2 regions of the Kribbella sp. NPDC059898 genome follow, and region 2 is predicted to be linked to the other one. Evidence: riboswitches for the same ligand, from Rfam matches in the RefSeq annotation. Region 2 holds a riboswitch; the other holds the start of a gene.
What was found. A riboswitch is a leader RNA that binds a small molecule or an ion and turns the genes downstream of it on or off. The one in region 2 is predicted to bind S-adenosylmethionine.
Positions count from the first base shown of each region.

Region 1 (9,292 bases), on a different contig from region 2:
GCAGCTCCAGCGCCCGCTCGGTGACCTGGTCGAGCCCGTTCGAGTACCCCCACAGCGGACCACGCGGTACGCCGATGCGCAGGTCGCCGAGGTCCGTGCCGCGACACGCCTCGGTGTAGTCGAGCCGGCCACCGGCCATCACGGTCAGCAGCGCGGCGGTCTGCTCGACCGTGCGGGTCATCGGCCCGGCGGTGTCCTGCGAGTGCGAGATCGGGACGATGCCCTGCTGCGGGATCAGGCCGACCGTGGGCTTCAGGCCGACCACGCCGTTCAGCGCGGCCGGGCAGACGATCGACCCGCTGGTCTCGGTGCCGAGCGCGTACTCCGCGAGTCCCGCTGCGAGCGCCGCGCCCGAGCCGGACGAGGAGCCGCCGGGCGAGCGGTTCAACGCGTACGGGTTCCGGGTCAGACCGCCGTACGCGCTCCAACCGGACGAGGACGCGGAGCCGCGGAAGTTCGCCCACTCGCTCAGGTTGGTCTTGGCCAGGATCACGCAGCCGGCCTCGCGCAACCGGCGTACCACCGGCGCGTCCTGCGGCGGGGGCGGCTGCCCGGCCAGCGCCAGCGAACCGGCCGTGGTCGGCAGGTCCGCGGTGTCGATGTTGTCCTTGATCAGCACCGGTACGCCGTGCAGCGGGCCGCGGACCCGCCCCTCGTCACGTTCGGTGTCGAGTCGGGCGGCCTCGGTGAGCGCGGCGGGGTTCGGCGTGCAGATGGCGTTGACCGAAGGGTCCACATCCCCGATCCGCCCCTGCAGCTCCGCCACCAGCGCCACGCTGGACTGGGTTGAGCTCACGCTCACGATCCTGCCAGAGTTGAACGGGTCCGGTTGCCTCGTCAGCGACACGCTTCGTGTCGGTCGTCGGTGAATGACATTGCTGTTGTTCAACACGTACAGTGGCTGGCGGACGGACGATCACCGACCGCACAGGAGTCAGCAGCAGATGGACAGCGCCAACGCCAGCTCTCCCGGCCCCGCCGAAGCTGCGCCGCCGGTCGTCGCCGGGATTTCTGAGCGGGACGGCCTGATCCTCGCCTTCGAGCGGCACTGGTGGAAGTACGCCGGTGCCAAGGAGCAGGCGATCCGCGACCAGTTCCAGATGTCCGCGACCCGGTACTACCAGGTCCTGAACGCGCTCATCGACCGGCCCGAGGCCCTCGCGCACGACCCGTTGCTGGTCAAGCGCCTGCGCCGCCTCCGCGCCGCCCGCCAGCGCGCCCGCTCCGCACGCCGCCTGGGCATCGAGGTCTGACCATGTTCCGCCGCCTGAGGGCGTGCCTTACTGCCCCACGCCGTCGGGGCGAGCAGGGGCAGGTGCTCTCGTCGCTCGTCGCGGTCGCCGCCGTGGTCGCGATCGTCGCCGGGCTGCTGGTGCTGTTCGGCACCCGCGGCAACGACAGCAAGGCCGACGAGAAGCCGGCCGCCGCGAGTACGCCGGAGAAGAAGCCCACGACCGGGCCGTCGACGGTCGGGGCCAGCATCCCGCGACCGTCGGAGAAGACGACTCAGCCGCCGGCGACGACCGAACCGCCGAAGACGACCGCACCGCCTGAGACGACCACCACACAGCCGACCGAGACGAGCCAGCCGCCGCAACCCACCCAGCCGGTGACCATCCCGGCCGAGGAGCGGCCGGCGATCGAGGTGTACAACAACACCCCGCGCAAGGGTCTCGCCGACTCGGTCGCGAACCGCGCCCGCGCGGCCGGGTGGACCGTCGCCGGCTCGCCGGACAACTGGCACGGCAAGGTTGCCGAGAGCACCGTGTACTACCCGCCGGGCATGCTGGCCGCCGCCAACCAGCTCGCCCACGACCTCGGCGTCGGCCGGTCCAAGGGCGCGCTGGACAACATGAAGAAGGACCGCCTGACCGTGATCCTGACCTCGGACTACGTGGGTTGATGGCGGGATGAATGCTCCGGTCATCAAGACCGATGCCGGCCACCAGGGCTGGGAGGCGATCGCCTCCGACCCGGCCTCCGCGGTGATCGCGACCGACTTCGACGGTGTCCTGTCGCCGCTGGTCGAGGACCCGGCCCGCTCCCGCCCGGTCGAGGGTGCCCTGGACGCGCTGGCCCGGCTGGCCCGGTCGGTGAACCAGGTCGCGATCGTCACCGGCCGGCCCGCACTGGTCGCCACCGAACTGTCCGGCGTCAGCGGCCACCCCGGCCTCGGGCGCCTCGTCGTACTCGGGCACTACGGCCTCGAGCGGTGGGACGCCACGACCGGGAAGGTGACCAGCGCGCCGGTGCCCGCGGGCGTGGCGACGGCCCGCGAGCGGTTGCCCGCTCTGCTCCGCGACGCCGGCGTACCGGATGCGTTCGTCGAGGACAAGGACAGCTCGCTCGCCGTGCACACCCGCCGGCTGGCGGATCCCGCCGGGGCCTTCGAGGTACTGCGTGGGCCGCTGACCGCGCTCGCCGAGGAGACCGAGCTGCGGCTGGAGCCCGGCAACCTGGTCCTCGAACTGCGCCCGCCCGGGATCGACAAGGGCGTCGCGATCAACAGCCTGCTCGACTCCACCGCCGCCCGGTCGGTCCTGTACGCCGGTGACGACCTGGGCGACCTGGCCGCGTACCGCGCGATCCAGGCGCGACGTGCCGACGGGCTGCCCGCCGTACTGCTCGCCACCCGGTCCTCGAACGCGACCGAGCTGATCGACGCCGCGGACATCGTCGTCGACGACCCGAGCGGCGTGGTGACCGTCCTCACGGCCCTTTCGGACGCGATCGCAGCACGCTGAACGCCTGCGTCACGGTCTTCCCGATCGGCTGGATCGGGTGTTCGACGTACCCACCGTCCTTCAGGCTCGCGAGCCGCTCGAACGGGTTCCGCGACGCCGGGTCGCCGGTCAGCAGGAACGAGATCACCACGCCGACGACGTACAACGGCAGCATCGGCAGGCCGAACAGGCAGAAGTACTGCCAAGAATGCCGCTCCTCATGCCGCACCAGCGCCGCGTCGTCGAAGTACTCCCGCCCGTTCTTGCTCAGAACCACATTCCCGATCGTGAACGCCCCCGCCACCGGAAACCCCAGCCTGTACCCGTTCGCAAAGACCAACCCCCGCGGCCCCCGACTGAACCGCACCCGCCCGAGCACACCGACCAACACCCCCACGAACGTCGACAGATTAAGAAAGTTCCCGACAACCTTCACCCACTGCCAGGCGGTCATGGGGATCAGTATGAGACGTCGAAGGGCGCTTGTCTGTGTCTCGATGTCGCAATCATCGGGACACGGAGGTACGCTTGTGTCCTAAGAATTAAGACATTAGGACATCCTGCGATGACGATCTTCGGCACCCCCGATCCCGACCTGGAGGACCAAGCGGTCCTGGAGCAGATCTACGCCTACCGCTCCGAGCTCGCGGACGTTCTGCGCGTGCCTCGGCGATGGGCGGGCGGGCTGCGGCGGAGCATGCTGGCGCGCGCGATCCAGGGCTCCAACAGCATCGAGGGGTACGACGTAGCGCTGGACGACGCGGCGGCAGCCCTGGACGACGAGGAAGCGCTCAGTGCGGACGAGCGTACCTTCGCCGAGATTCGCGGATATCGGCAGGCGTTGGGGTACGTGCTGGCGATGGCGAAGGACGCGGACTTCCGGCTCGACGCCTCCGTGGTCCGCAGTATGCACTTCATGATGCTCAGCCACGACCTCACCAAGAGCCCGGGCAGCTATCGGCCAGGCGCCGTCTACGTCCACGACGAGACGACCGGTGAGAACGTCTACGAAGGTCCGCTCGCGGACGAAGTACCGGCGCTGGTCGGTGAACTCATGGCCGACCTCGCCGGGGACGCGTCGACCGATCCCCTTGTTCGTGCCGCGATGGCACACCTGAACCTCGTGATGATTCATCCCTTCCGGGACGGGAACGGGCGCATGGCGAGAGCGCTGCAGACTCTTGTGCTGTCGAGGGGCGGGATCGGCGAGCCGGCGTTCTCGAGTATCGAGGAGTGGTTGGGGAGCAATACCGACGACTACTACCGCGTCCTCGCTGCGACCGGTGTCGGCGCCTGGCATCCCGATCGGTCGGCTGCGCTGTGGGTGAAGTTCAACCTCCGCGCGCATCACATCCAGGCGCAGACGGTCCGTCGTCGCTATCGCGAAGCCGGCAAGCTGTGGCAGCTGTTCGACGAGGTGATCGACGAGTTCGGCTTGCCGGAGCGGGTTGCGGACGAACTGTTCGATGCCTCCCTGGGGTTTCGGATACGCCGCTCCACCTACGTGCGTCGGGCCGGGATCGAGGAGCGGACGGCATCGCGTGACCTGGCGATGGCCACAGAACTCCAACTCTTGCAGGCCGTCGGAGAGACCAAGGGACGGCATTACGTCATGGGTGGTCGGCTGACGCTGATGGTCCAAGCGGCGCTCGCGAACCGGGAGCCGCTGGCTGATCCGTACCCGTGGATGAAGCAACATCTCGCTGCCCCCGTACCCACCGTCAACTAGTTGTCGGTGGGGTGGGTAAGACTTGGTGGGTGAGTTCGGTGGTGCGGGTTTGGCGTCCGGGGCGGGTGGTGGATCCGCATTCGGTGATTGGTGGGTTGCGGAAGGGGCCGGGTGATCCGGCGTACGTGTTCGATGCGGGGCGGCGGACCGTGTGGCGGGCGACGCGGACGCCGGACGGGCCGGTGCTGTTGCGGTTGACGCCGTACGCCGGGACTGTCGAGGCGGAGGCGTGGGGACCGGGGGCCGCGTGGGCGTTGGACGGTGTGCCGGAGTTGCTGGGGGAGCGGGACAGTTGGGACGGGTTCGAGCCGCTGCCGGCGCATCGGGCGTTGGTGGACGCGGCGCGGCGGTTCCCGCATGTGCGGGTGCCGCGGTCGCGGGCGGTGTTCGAGGCGATGGCGGCGGCGGGGATCGAGCAGGTGGTGACCGGCAAGGAGGCGTTCCGCGCGTGGCGGTTGCTGCTGCGCGAGTACGGCGAGCCCGCGCCGGGGCCTCGTGAGCAGGGCAACCGGGTGCTGATGGTGCCGCCGTCGCCGGAGGAGTGGCGGCTGATCCCGTCGTGGCAGTACCTGCGGGCGGGCGTCGAGAGCCGGCGGTCGCGGGTGGTGCTGACGGCGGCGTCCCGGGCGTCGGCGTTGGAGCGGACGCTCGAGCTGACCGACGGTGCCGAGATCGAACGGCGGTTGCGGTCGCTGCCCGGGGTGGGCGTGTGGACGGCGGCCGAGGTACGGCAGCGGGCGCACGGGGATGCGGACGCGTTCTCGTTCGCGGACTACCACGTGTCCCGGAACGTGTCGTACGCGCTGATCGGCGAGGAACTGGACGACGACGGCTGCGCCGAACTGATCGAGCCGTACCGCGGCCACCGCTTCCGCGTCCAACGCCTCCTCGAACTCGCCGGCCCCGGCCACCCCCGCTTCGGCCCCCGCAAATCCCTCCCCACCCACACCCCAGGCGCCACCCACCGGCTGTAGCCACACCGCCCCCACCACCTACCGGCCGTCCACCAGTGGTTGGGAGTGGGTGCGGATGCCCAGGCCATCACAATCGCGGCGGGAGGCGTGGCGCCCCGCTCAGCGGCCGGTCGGCGGGCGGATTGTGGTGGCCTGGAGATCCGGGTCGGGGGTGAGATCGCGCATCTCGAATGGTGGGATCACAGGACACAATATGGACCCGATTGGGTAATCTCGGGGGAGCTCATCCAGAGGGACTGAGGGAAACGGCCCGTTGATGTCCCGGCAACCCTCCCCGTGGAGCCCCCGTCCGGGGTCACCTCCGCGAGGGAACGGTGCCAAATCCGTCCCGTGCCGAGATCCGGTTCCGGGGAAGATGAGAGGGGAACCTCACTCATGAGCCTGACCGCCGCCGGTACCCACACCCTCCGTGAAGGTGCCTTTGGCAACGGTACGCACCTCAGCTGTCGCGCCTGCGGCGCGAAGTCCCCGCTGGGCCCGTTCTACGCCTGTATGGAGTGCTTCGGCCCGCTGGAGGTCGGGTACGAGTACCCGACCATCACCCGCGAGCAGATCGAGGCCGGCCCGAAGAACATCTGGCGCTACCAGCCGCTGCTCCCCGTCCCGGTGGACGTGGCGAGCTTCCCGAACACCGAGCCCGGCTACACCCGGCTCGTCGACGCGCAGAACCTGGCCCGTGAGCTCGGCCTGCGCAAGCTGTGGGTGAAGGACGACTCCGGCAACCCGACGCACTCCTTCAAGGACCGGGTCGTGGCGAGCGCGTTGAGCGCGACCCGCGAGCTCGGCATGAAGGTCTTCGCCTGCCCGTCCACCGGCAACCTCGCGAACGCCGTCGCAGCGGCCGCCGCCCGGGCCGGCATCCGCTCCGTGGTCTTCATCCCGAAGGACCTCGAGCGCCCCAAGATCATCACCACCGCCGTGTACGGCGGCACGCTGGTCGCGGTCGACGGTAACTACGACGACGTGAACAAGCTCGCCTCCGAGATCGCCGGCGAGGAGGAAGGCTGGGCGTTCGTCAACGTCAACGTCCGCCCGTACTACTCCGAAGGCTCCAAGACGCTCGCCTTCGAGATCGCCGAGCAGCTCGGCTGGCGGTTGCCGCAGCAGATCGTGATCCCGGTCGCGTCCGGCTCCCAGCTGACCAAGATCGACAAGGGCTTCACCGAGCTCGGCAAGCTCGGGCTCGTCGACGCCACGGACTACAAGGTGTACGGCGCGCAGGCGACCGGGTGCTCCCCGGTGGCGCAGGCGTTCCGCGACGGGCACGACGTGGTGAAGCCGGTGAAGCCGGACACGATCGCGAAGTCTCTGGCGATCGGGAACCCGGCGGACGGGCCGTACGTGCTGGACGTGGCCCGCCGTACCGGTGGCGCGATCGAGGACGTCAGCGACGACGAGGTCGTCGACGGCATCCAGTTGCTGGCCCGGACCGAGGGCATCTTCGCCGAGACCGCGGGCGGGGTGACGGTCGCGACGCTGAAGAAGCTGATCGCCACCGGGCAGCTCGACCCCGAGGCCGAGACGGTGATCATCAACTCCGGCGACGGGCTGAAGACGCTCGACGCCGTGGCCGACCGGGTCGGCCCCAAGGTGACCATTCCCGCGTCGTACGACGCCTTTGTGAAGGCAGGCCTGCAGTGAGTGTGAGTGTGCGCGTCCCGACCATCCTGCGGCCCTACACCCAGGGCGCCTCTGAGGTCTCCGCCGAGGGCGGCACGCTGACCGAGGTACTCGACTCGCTCGACACGTCGTACCCCGGTATCAAGGGCCGCGTCCTCGACGAGTCCGGCGAACTCCGCCGCTTCGTCAACGTGTACGTCGACGACGACGACGTCCGCTTCGCCGAAGGCCTCCAAACCACAATCAAGGACGGCGGCCAGATCTCCATCATCCCCGCCGTCGCCGGCGGCTGCTGATTCAGACCCGGCGTTGAGTCGTGGGTTTTGGCGCTGAAATCCACGACTCGCGGTTCGGGGCAGGAACCAATCGCCACGAGTCGGGGGCGGCTTAGGATTCGGGGATGCGTGGGGTTGTGGTTGAGGCGTACGGCGTTGTGCCCGTCGTACGAGATGTTCCGCGGCCGGAGCCGGAGGCCGGGGCGGTTGTACTGAAGGTCGAGGCCACCGGGTTGTGCCGGAGTGACTGGCACGGGTGGATGGGGCACGACCCGGACATCGTGTTGCCGCATGTGCCCGGGCACGAGTTGGCGGGGACGATCGCCGCGGTCGGGGCCGGGGTGTCCGGGTGGGTGGTCGGGGATCGGGTGACGACGCCGTTCATCTGCGCGTGCGGGACGTGCGAGCAGTGCCTCGAAGGTAATCAGCAGGTCTGCCCGAACCAGCTGCAGCCGGGGTTCAACTACTGGGGTTCGTTCGCCGAGTACGTCGCCGTACCGTACGCCGAGGTGAACCTGGTCCGGCTCCCCGACGACATGGACTTCGCCACCGCCGCGGGCCTCGGCTGCCGCTTCGCCACGTCGTTCCGCGCCGTCCACCAGGTCGCCCAGGTAACCGCCGGCGAACACGTAGCCGTCTTCGGCTGCGGCGGCGTAGGCCTCTCCGCGGTGATGATCGCCACCGCCCTGGGCGCCGAGGTCACCGCCATCGACACCAACCCCGACGCCCTCACCCTGGCCCGCACCTACGGCGCCACCCACACCCTCCAACCTCCTGCAGACCTCACCGAAGTCGGTCGCCCGCACGTCACCATCGACGCGCTGGGCTCCAGCGACATCGTCCAGCAAGCCCTGCGGGCTCTCCGCCCCCGAGGCCGCCACGTCCAGATCGGCCTCCTTCCCGCCGGCGTGAACCTCGACGTAGCCCGCCTGATCGGCCAGGAACTCTCCTGGCTCGGCAGCCACGGCATGCCCGCCCACGCCTACCCCGAAATGCTCAACCTAGTTGCCACCGGCAACCTCAACCCCGGCCGCCTGATCACCCGCACCATCACCCTCGAAGAAACCCCAGCCGCCCTGGCAGCCCTCTCCACCGGCACCCCCGCCGGCGTCACCGTCATCACCCCGTAGCTACAGGCGGATCAGGTAGACGGTGGGTGGGCGGCCGGTGCGGCCGTGTTGCTGGGTGCCGGTGGGGGCGGCCAGGCCGGCTCGTTCGAGGCGTTTGAGGACTCGGCGGGCGGTGCGGAGCTGGACGGCCAGGTGGTCGGCGACGTCCTGGGTGGTGAGGCCGTCGGGGAGGGTGGCGGTCAGTTCTCGCATGCGGGCGAGGGTTTGGGTGTTGAGGCCGACGCGGCGGGCGAGCAGCGGGAGGCTTTCGGTGCCGCGGATGGTGGCGGGCTGGTCGCCGGTGGGCTCGATGACGATCTCGACGTCGTCGGACATCGACACCACGCCCGCGACGGTGCCGATCGACGCGGCCCGGCCGACCGCGCGGCGGGCCAGGGCCTCAGCCTCCGCGGCGGTGCGGCCGATGCCGAACCCGACGTACGCCGTGCTGTGTCGCGCGGCCAGGTGATCCAGCAAGGGCATGCGGGAGAACTGCTCCGTCGCCTGCTCGAGCAGGCCGCGTGTGGTGACGACGAGGTGCCGGCCGTCGGGGAGGGCGGCGAGGCTGCCGCCGAGCGTGATCAGGTCGGCGGCGAGCGCGTCGTCCGGCTCCGGGAGGTCGATGACGCCGAGCGCGACCTGCGCGTCGCCGACGTGCTGGCCGGTGGTCGTCAGTACGAGCGCCTGCAGCGTCGAGCGGATCGAGTACCTCGACGGGGCGAGCCGGACCGAGGGCATCTCGTTCTCGATCAGGTGGAACGCCGACCCGAGACAGCTGATCGCGACCTTCGTGTCGTGCTTCGCCCGCGCGTTCCGGTGGAACTCGACGATGTCGTCCGAGGTCAGCCCGGGCCGGTACGGC
Region 1 is NZ_JBHWKR010000014.1:76,253-85,544, reverse strand. It holds gene ACFV9C_RS34460 (amidase) at 1-796, opposite strand, end outside; gene ACFV9C_RS34455 (DUF3263 domain-containing protein) at 945-1,253, shown strand; gene ACFV9C_RS34450 (LytR C-terminal domain-containing protein) at 1,316-1,903, shown strand; gene otsB (trehalose-phosphatase) at 1,911-2,744, shown strand; gene ACFV9C_RS34440 (hypothetical protein) at 2,710-3,177, opposite strand; gene ACFV9C_RS34435 (Fic family protein) at 3,289-4,452, shown strand; gene ACFV9C_RS34430 (DNA-3-methyladenine glycosylase family protein) at 4,482-5,426, shown strand; SAM riboswitch class I at 5,647-5,788, shown strand; gene thrC (threonine synthase) at 5,802-7,067, shown strand; gene ACFV9C_RS34420 (ubiquitin-like small modifier protein 1) at 7,064-7,342, shown strand; gene ACFV9C_RS34415 (zinc-dependent alcohol dehydrogenase family protein) at 7,447-8,451, shown strand; gene ACFV9C_RS34410 (hypothetical protein) at 8,452-9,292, opposite strand, start outside.
Region 1: another riboswitch for S-adenosylmethionine. It lies ahead of thrC (threonine synthase); the one in region 2 lies ahead of ACFV9C_RS20570 (aminotransferase class V-fold PLP-dependent enzyme).

Region 2 (9,292 bases):
AGGATGCGGTTGATGTCGTCGAAGACGTCCGGGAAACGGCGGACGAAGTACCCGTCGCCATGCGTGAAGGAGTCCCAGATCACGTGGGTCAGCGCGCCGACGACGGCGGAAACGGCCGTCCAGAGCAGGACCATCGGAGACGGCAGGCGAAGCGGGCGGGCAACGGGCAACCGGGCTGCCAGGGCAGGTGGCGCGAGGGCGATGAGCGGGCGCTTCAGGAGCAGGTTGAAGACCAGCACGAGCAGCAACGCCAGCAACGGGTCCAGCCAGAACGCCGACGTGAACTTGTGCGTCAGCGTCAGCGTGAAGTTCCCGTTGATGTACTGCGTGGCGATCCGGTAGACCGCACCGACGTACAGCAGGTCAGGTGCCACCGCACCGGCCACCAATGCTGACGCCACGAAAGGGCGCCGGACCAGCGGGAGGACAGCTGCGGGGTGAGCCAGAGTGAAGGGCACACCCCGCACCCTATTGGTTCAGAACGTCGGCCAACTGCCTGCCGGCGGCTGCTGCCCGACACCAGGCACCGACCAGTTGCAAACACCGTTCGGGAACGTCTGCCGCAACGCCTTCCACTGCAGAGACGTCAGCTTGACCTTGTAGTCGGACTTGTTCAGCGGCTGCAAGCGGCACTTGATGACGTCGTTGGCAACGGACGCACCAGCCACCTGCCGCGGCGCCGGCCACGCCGGGTAGAACGTGTTGCACCGCGTCGTTCCGATGCCGTCCACCTGTGTCTCCACGATCTTCTGGTTCGTCGGACTCCAGCACGCGTCGGTCAGCGCGCCGGGCTTGTTGCGCATCAGCTTCGCGTGCGGCGAACCCGGGTCGTGGTCCGCGTCCACCGCATCCATCCACCGGTCGAGCGAGGCGAGCGCGTCGGTCAGCACCGGGTTCGCCGTACTGAATCCGCCCGGCACGTCGCCCGCCTGGACGAGCATGACCTGGTTGCCGGCGTCACCGTTTGCCTTACGCAACCGCTCCCGGAGCGAGAACGAGTGGAAGATCAGGTGGATGTCGCCGTTCGGCTGCTCGTCCCAGTACTGCCGGTAGTCGATGATCGGCGTACTGGCCAGTCCTCCGCCGCCGTTGATGAGTTGCCCGGTGCGGTACGCCGTACTGATCGCCTGCGGGTCCGCGACGGTCCGGGCCGGGACGAAGTTCGCGTCGGTGTCGAAGCCGCCGACCGTCTTGTTCAGGTCGATGAACTGCGCGACCGAGATCTTGCCCGCGTTCACGGCGTCCAGGCCGTACTGGATCCCGACGTTGTCCAGCGGCCGCCGGGCGGCGCCGGTGCGCGGATCCTTGCCCCAGATGTTGACCTGGTGGTCGTACACGTCGCAACGCGCACCCTGAGGGTTCGTCACCGGGTCGTACCGGTCCTCGACCGGTAGTTGCGCAGGGCAATAGACCCGCGGGTCGATCCGGCGGCCGGCGCCGGCCAGGTTGGCGATCGTGCCGACCTTGCCGAAGCCCGCAGCGGCCCGCTTCTGTTCGTCGGTCCAGCCGGTCGCGGACCGGAAGTAGTGGTCGAGCAGCAGCGCGTCGGTGATCGTGTGCAGCGTCGCGAACCCGACCTCCGGGAACACGCAGGACGCCACGATCCCGTCCAGCAGCCCCGGGTAGTCGTCGGCGATCTGGAAGACCTGGTACGAACCACCGGAGCAGCCCCAGCCGATCGTCTGCCGCGGAACGCCGATCGTCTCCAGGATGTGCTCCCGCGTCATCGACATGGTCTCGGCGGCGAGCACACCGTTGCAGTTGATGCCGAAGACGTTCAGGCTCGACGACGCGACGGCGTACCCCTGCCCGAGCAGTACGTCGTCGTTGATGCCGCCCGTGCCGCTCCCCTGCTGGTACCACCCGCCGGGGCAGCCGCCGCCGAACGTGTAGACCAGTCGGCCGTTCCACCCACTCGGCGCCTTCACGACGCTCGGCTCACCGCCCGCGGGATCGTTGAGTACGGCGTACTCGTAGATCGACCGGTTGATGACGCCGGTCTCGACCCTGACGATGTACGGCACCGTGCGGCCGTCCGAGGTGGTCGTGGTCGCGAGGTCGGCCGGCTTCGTCGCGGGCAGCACCTTCAGCGAGCGGTCGACGGTCGAGCGGTACAGGTAGTCGACGCGGGTCGGCACCGTGCAGTTCGCGTCGGAGGGCGGACCGAGCTTGACCTTGGCGAGCGTCACGAAGTCCGCCGTACCGCAGACGTACGGCGTCTCGTGCGGGCCGGCGAGGAGCGGACCGCTGCGTGGATGGTTGGTGATCACGAGCCGCGACGAGGCGGCCGTGACCGTGTTGGATCCGTCGGTGAGGCCTTGGACGACGCCGATCAGGCGGTCCTGCTGCCGGGTGAACGCGCTACTGACGTCCTTCCCGTTCAGCCGGATCTTCAGGTCGTCCAGGTGCCGCCCGGTGATCCCGAGCAGCACGTTGCCGTCGCTGACCATGTCGGCGCGGGGTGTGGACAGGACCTCGATCCGTACGTCGGAGGCGGCGCCGGCGGGCGTCACCAGCACGGCGGTGAACATCGCTGTCAGAAGGGCCACGAGGGCGGCTGGTCGCTTCATGTGATGAGTCGATCACAGCAGGTCCGAGGCCGGAAGGGCTCGCGGCAATCGGTTTCCAGGCACTTCAGGCCCCGGTCGTACCGTCCAGTTGCTCGCGAACCAGGTCGGCATGCCCGCAGTGCCGCGCGTACTCCCCGATCAGGTGGATGTAGATCATCCGCAACGACGACTCGGTCCCGCCGAACGTGAACCGGTCGTCGAGCGAGCGCCCGGCGGCGGCCTCGTCGGACAGCTTCCACTCGGCGATCAGCCCGTCGTACGCCGTCTGCGCGTCGGCCGGGTCGATCCGCTCGAAGTCGGCGTCCTTGCCGAGCTCGGGCGCGAACAGCGGCTCGGCCGGCTCGTCGGCGAAGTGGATCCGGAACCAGATCCGCTCGACCTTCGTGAGGTGCCGGATCAGGCCGAGCAGCGAGAGGTTCGACGGCGGCGACGGCCGCTCGGCCAGCTGTTCCGCGGTCAGCCCGGCACATTTCACCAGCAAGGTGCTGCGGTAGAAGTCCAGATATCCTTGCAGCAGTTCGCGTTCCGGTGCCGTCAGCGAGCCGTCCGGCCGCTCGACCGCAGGGGCAGTCCAGGTCATTGCCATCCTCACGTCGTCCCACGATGTGTTCAGTCATCTCATCACATGAGATTCGCACTGGCGGAGTCCGTGTCCCGTTCGTTACCGTTCTCGGTAGGTCATGAGTGCCAGCGACAAGCCCCGGCTCGCTGGCCGGCAACCCTCCTCCGCGGTGGGGTGCCCCGGGTGAAGACCAGGCCGTGCGGATACCCCGTTCGGCAAGCGCGGACTTTCCTGGGAGCAGATCCATGTCGATCCTGTCCATTCTCGAACCGGCCGGCACCACCACCCCGCGGCCGGCCGGCAAGCGGCAGCTCGCCGGCAACATCCCCGCGACCGTCGGCTCCGACCTGCTGGTTCCGCTGGCCGACGGCCGGGTCACCGACTACGCGAACTTCGACCACGGCGCGAGCGCCCCGTGTCTGGAGTCCGTGCGCGCCAGCGTCGAGGCGGCGCTGCCGTCGTACGCCTCGGTGCACCGCGGCAACGGGTACGCCTCCCGGATCACGACCCAGTGGTACGAGCGAGCCCGCGCCGAGGTGCACGCCTTTGTCGGCGCCCGCCGCACGGACCAGGTGATCTTCACCCGCCAGACCACCGACGCGCTCAACCTGCTCGCGAACGCCGTACCGCAGGACGCGACCGTGATCGTGTTCGAGTCCGAGCACCACGCCGCGCTGCTGCCCTGGCCGGCCGAGCGAACCGTCCGGCTCAAGGCTCCGGCCAGCCAGAGCGAGGCCGTCACGAAGGTCGCCGACGCGCTCCGCAACGCGCCCGAGGGTCCGCGGCTGGTGGTGATCACCGGCGCCTCGAACGTGACCGGTGAGATCTTCCCGATCGCCGAGATCGCCAAGGTGGCCAAGGCGCACGGCGCCCGGGTCTGCCTGGACGCGGCGCAACTCGCCCCGCACCGTCCGGTGGACATCGCCACCCTGGACGTCGACTGGGTCGCACTGTCCGGCCACAAGCTCTACGCCCCGTACGGCGCCGGCGCGCTGATCGGCCGCTCCGACTGGCTCGACGCGGCCGACCCGTACCTGTACGGCGGCGGCGCGACGCACGCCGTGACCAGCGACACCGTGGTCTGGTCGACCGGCCCGGCGCGGCACGAGGGCGGCTCCCCGAACGTCATCGGCGCCATCGCCCTGGCGAGCGCCTGCGCCGCGATCACCAAGCACCGCGACGCGATCGAGCAGCACGAGCGCAGCCTGCTGGCCCGGCTGCGTACCGGTCTCGCCCAGCTCGACGCCGTCACGACGTACTCGATCTTCGGCGAGGACGCGGACCGGGTCGGCACCGTGTGCTTCACGATCGACGGTCTGACGTCGACGCTGGTGTCCGCCGCGCTGAGCGCCGAGTACGGCATCGGCGTCCGGGACGGGAAGTTCTGCGCGCACCCCCTGGTCGGTCACCTACTCGCGAACAGCCCGGAGCACGGTACGGCGGTCCGCGCCAGCCTCGGCCTCGGGACGACCCGGGAGCACGTGGACCGGCTCGTCAACGCCGTACGCACGCTGGCCACGTCCGGGCCGCGCACGGAGTACACGGAGAGCGCCCACGGCTGTCAGCCCGCCGACGATCCCCGCGATCTCCACGCACCGCGGATCTGGTGAAGGAGCCCTCCTACTGCTCAGGAGGTACGAGACCTACATGGTGAGCAGCGAACGCCAGTAGGTCCGCCCACTCCGACGCGACCATCGCGGCAGGTTTGCCGAAGCCATGGCCGGTGTTGACCTCCACCCGGGTCAAGACCGGCCGCGGACCGGACTGGGCGTGCTGCAGCGCAGCGATGAACTTGTGACTGTGCAGCGGTACGACGCGGTCGTCGTGATCGCCCGTGACCACAAGAGTCGCCGGGTACGCCGTACCGTCGCTGACGCGATGCAGTGGCGAGTAGGCCAGCAAGTCCTCGAACTGCTCCGGGTCACTGGGCAGGCCGTAGTCGGACGCCCAGGCCGCTCCCACTGTGAACAGGTGGAACCGCAGCATGTCCAGCACGCCCACACCGGGCAGTGCGACTGCGAACAGGTCCGGCCGCTGCGTCATGACAGCTCCGACGAGCAGGCCACCGTTGCTACGACCGTGGATAGCAAGCTGGGCTGGTGTGGTCACACCGGTGGCTTGCAGGTCCTCGGCGACAGCGATGAAGTCGTCGAACACGTTCTGCTTGTTCTTGAGCCGCCCTGCGTCGTGCCACTCGCTCCCGTACTCACCACCGCCACGTAGGTTCGCGATCACCAGTACGCCCCCGGCCGCGAGCCATGCGGGCCAGCCTGGGCGGTAGTCGGCCTGGATGGGGATGCGGAACCCGCCGTACCCCCACATGAGGGTCGGCCGCGGCTCGTCGAAGCCCAGGTCGGACCGGCTGATCAAGAAGTACGGCACGGGCCCGTTGCGGCGCGTCACGGTGACCTCGGGCGGGGTGAAGCCGTCAGCACCACGGACCAGCTCCGGCAGCGCGCGTACGGCGCCTGAACCGGTGGACACGACGTACGACAACGTGGGGTCGGTCGTCGTGGACAGGCCGATGAACAGCTCGTCGTACTTCGGTCCTGCGTTGAACCCGACCACTCCCCCACCAGGTACGTCGACGACGCGCGCGGCCGAACCGTCCAGCGCGTAAAGCGTCAGCACCGACTGGGCGTCGACCAAGGCCAGCGTGGCGAGCCCGTCCGCGGTAGGACGCACTGCCTGGAGGGTGGAGTCGCTCTCCGGGATGAGGTCGGTGAACGTACCGGCCAGGTCCGACAGCACCACCCGGCCACGGGGCGCGTCACGGTCGGTCCGCAGTACCAGGCGGTCGCCGGACATCCGGACGAACGCGATCTCGTCGGCGAACTCGTCCACGACCTTCGCCGGCTCGCCCAGCCCGTCACCGGTGATCGGGTACACCCACAGCCGCGTGCTGGGGTCCGTGCCCTCGGTGATGTGGACGACGAGGGACTTGTCGTCGTCGGACACCTCGGGCATCAGGAAGTACTGGTCGTGGCCCGGGAAGCTCAGCACCAGCTCGTCGTCCGACTGCGCCGTACCGACCCGGTGCATCATCAGCCGCCCGCCGGACAGCGACGTGGTCTCCGTACCCTCGCTGCGCCCGCTCGTCGGGTAGTGCAGATACAGGTACGCCGAACTGTCCGGGAGCCAGGTCGCCTCGCTGAACTTGGCCTCCGACACCAGGTCGTCCACCTGTGCGCCGGTGGCGATGTCGAGCAGCCGGAACGTCGTCCAGTCGCTGCCGCTCTCGTTGATGCCGTACGCGAAGTACTTGCCGTCCGGGCTGACCGTGAACGTCCCCAGCGAGTCGGTACCGTCCGCGGACAGTGTGTTCGGGTCGATGAGCACCCGGCCGCCGGACAGCAGCTCGTCGAGCGACTCGGCCACGTAGATCACGTCCTGCGCCTGCGTGCCGTCGTTGCGGCCGACGAAGTACCAGCCGGCCTTCTTAGCCGGTACGCCGGCCCGTGGGCGCGCAAGAATCGCGGCCATCGTGCGTTGGAACCACGGGCGCTCCGGGTAGCCGGACAGCTCGGCTTCGGTGTAGGTGTTCTGCCGGGTCACCCAGTCCTGGGTCTCGGGCGCGTCAGGGTCTTCCAGCCAGCGGTACGGGTCGGCAATCTGGTGCCCGTGCAACGTCTCGACCACGTCGTCGCGGCGGCTCTCCGGGTAGCTCATGCTGACAACCTATGCAATCGCCGCTCACACTGCGAGTGTGATCAACGACCTGCTGGGAGCGGCTGCGGTGGTCGGCGAGCGGGTGCGTCTCGACGTACTCCGGCAACTCGTCGACCTGCCCGCGGACGAGTTCCTCGCCGCGGTCGACGCACAGGTCCGGTCTGGCGCCCTGGTCCTCGCTCCGGAGTCCGGTGAGGCCTGGTTCGCCACCGAGGCCGTACGGCGTGAAGCCGAGGCCGCACTGCCCCTCGTAACCCGCGCTGACCTGTACTGCCGGGCAGCACACGCCTTGGACGACGTACATCACTGGTCGGCAGCCGTTGCTGTCACCACGGACCCAGCGAAGCGTGCGCGACTGCAGCTGCGGCTGGCCAGAGCAGCTGTGCGGTCAGGTGACCTCAAGACAGCACATGAGGCAACCACAGCCGCCGTAGCGCACGCCCGCACGTCGCAAGACCTCGAGCTGCTGGCTGAAGCCGCAGTGACGCTGGAACCGATCGGACAATCCACCTGGGACGGCGACATCCACCAGTGGTGCACTGAGGCGCTGGCCGGAGGCAGGTCCGTCCGGTTGCTCGCCCGGCAGAGTCAAGCCGCCACGTACCTGGGCCGCACAGCAGAGGCCCTCGCAACCAGTGAAGAAGCTCTCCGGGAAGCCCCCACCGACATCGAAGCCCTCACCGCCCGTCAGCTCGCCACCAGCGGCCCCGACGACGTGGACGAACTCACGGACGCCGCAGACCGCATGATCGACCTCGGTACGTCGACCGGCCGCGCCGAGGTTGAGCTCCGCGGCCGCCTCTGGCGGGTCGACGCGCTCTGGTACGCCGGTGACCTGTCGGCGATCGCTGCCGAGACGGCCCGGCTCGACAGCTGCGCTGCCCGCCTGGACGAACCGCACGGCCGCTGGCACGTGCTGATGACCCGTACGTCGCTAGCCCTGGCGCGGGCGGACTTCGATGACGCGGAGGCACTGCTCGACGAGGCTCTGCACGGCTTCCGGCAGATCGGCCATCCGGCCGCCCACGGTGCGGAGATCGCGACCAAGATGCTTCTCGGTCACCACCGTGGTCACACCGCCGAGCTGATCGCCCAGGACGCCTGGCGCTTCGGTACGGACGTCCGCTGGGACCTGGGTGCGCGGCTGCTCCGTGCCTTCGTGCTCGCCGACGCGGGGCGCCTCCACGAGGCCGCCGCTGCCTACCGGCGCTGCGGCGGGCCGGACTCCTGGCCCCGGATGCGCGCGGCGGAACTGTTGCTGGAGGCAATCGCCGCGCGGGTCGCCACCGCGGTCGGCGCGACCGGCGACGTCCGCCGGCTGCGTGCCGCGCTGGACCGCCGCCGTGGCCGGTACGTCGTCGGCGGCGCGGGCGGGACGAACTTTCTCGGACCGGTCGAGCTGTCACTCGGGATCTGTGCGGCCGCCCTGGAGGACTGGGACGCCGCCGTCGCGGACCTGACCGAGGCGGGCCGGATGTGCCGCGCGGTCGGGGCGCCCGGCTTCGCGGTCGAGGCCGCCTGCCTGCTCGCCGAGGTGTACGAACGGGCCGGCGACCCGGCACGAGCTCGAGCGCTGGCCGCCGAGACGTTGCCGTTGGCAAGGACCCTGGGGATGACGCCGTGGGTCGAGCGGCTGAAGCCCTCGAGGCTGAGCCGCCGCGAGGACGAGGTAGCGCGACTGGTCGCGGACGGGATGAGCAACCGGGAGATCGCGACGGCCCTCGTCATCTCCGAGCGGACCGCGCAGAACCACGTCCAGCACATCCTGACCAAGCTCGGGTTCGTCAACCGGGCCCAGATCGCCGCCTGGATGAGTAGACAATGAGCAATTCGCACGATGCGCCGTGCCGCCCGGCAGGTGGACCGTGTGAGCATGACGGACGACCTCTGGGAGCGGGTCACCTCGACCTACTTCGCCGACCGGACCGGCGGCACGCCGGCGGCCGGCTTCAACCGGCGTACACAACGAGCGCGCACCGATGGCGCCACGGCACCCGGAGTCGACCTGTACATCGACCCGATCTGCCCGTACACCTGGATCGTCGCCTGCTGGCTGCGCGAGGTCGAGGAGCACCGCGACCTGGACGTCAGGTACCACGTGATGAGCCTCGGCATGCTCAACCCGGGCAGGGACGACCAGCACGCCGGGCCGTCCCGAGTGGCCACCGCGATCGTCGAGACCCACGGACGTGACGCCTTCCGCCGGTGGCACGCCGCGTTCGGCGACCTGATCTTCGACGAGTGGCGGTATCCGACCCCGACGGAGTACCGCGAGGCCTGCCGGTACGCACTGCACGAGACCGGTCTGCCGGAGGCGCTCCTGACCGCGGCCGGCAGCACCGAGTACGACGACGCGCTCCGGCGCAGCCACGCCGAAGGGACGGCCCCGGTCGGCGTCGACGGCGGCACACCAGTCGTCCACGTCGACGGCGTGGCGTTCTTCGGGCCGGTGCTGAACGCGGTCCCGCGCGGCGACGACGCGCTGCGGCTG
Region 2 is NZ_JBHWKR010000006.1:138,479-147,770, reverse strand. It holds gene ACFV9C_RS20585 (DUF4184 family protein) at 1-458, opposite strand, end outside; gene ACFV9C_RS20580 (DUF6351 family protein) at 477-2,570, opposite strand; gene ACFV9C_RS20575 (DinB family protein) at 2,635-3,150, opposite strand; SAM riboswitch class IV at 3,247-3,360, shown strand; gene ACFV9C_RS20570 (aminotransferase class V-fold PLP-dependent enzyme) at 3,378-4,742, shown strand; gene ACFV9C_RS20565 (prolyl oligopeptidase family protein) at 4,753-6,801, opposite strand; gene ACFV9C_RS20560 (LuxR C-terminal-related transcriptional regulator) at 6,839-8,626, shown strand; gene ACFV9C_RS20555 (disulfide bond formation protein DsbA) at 8,675-9,292, shown strand, end outside.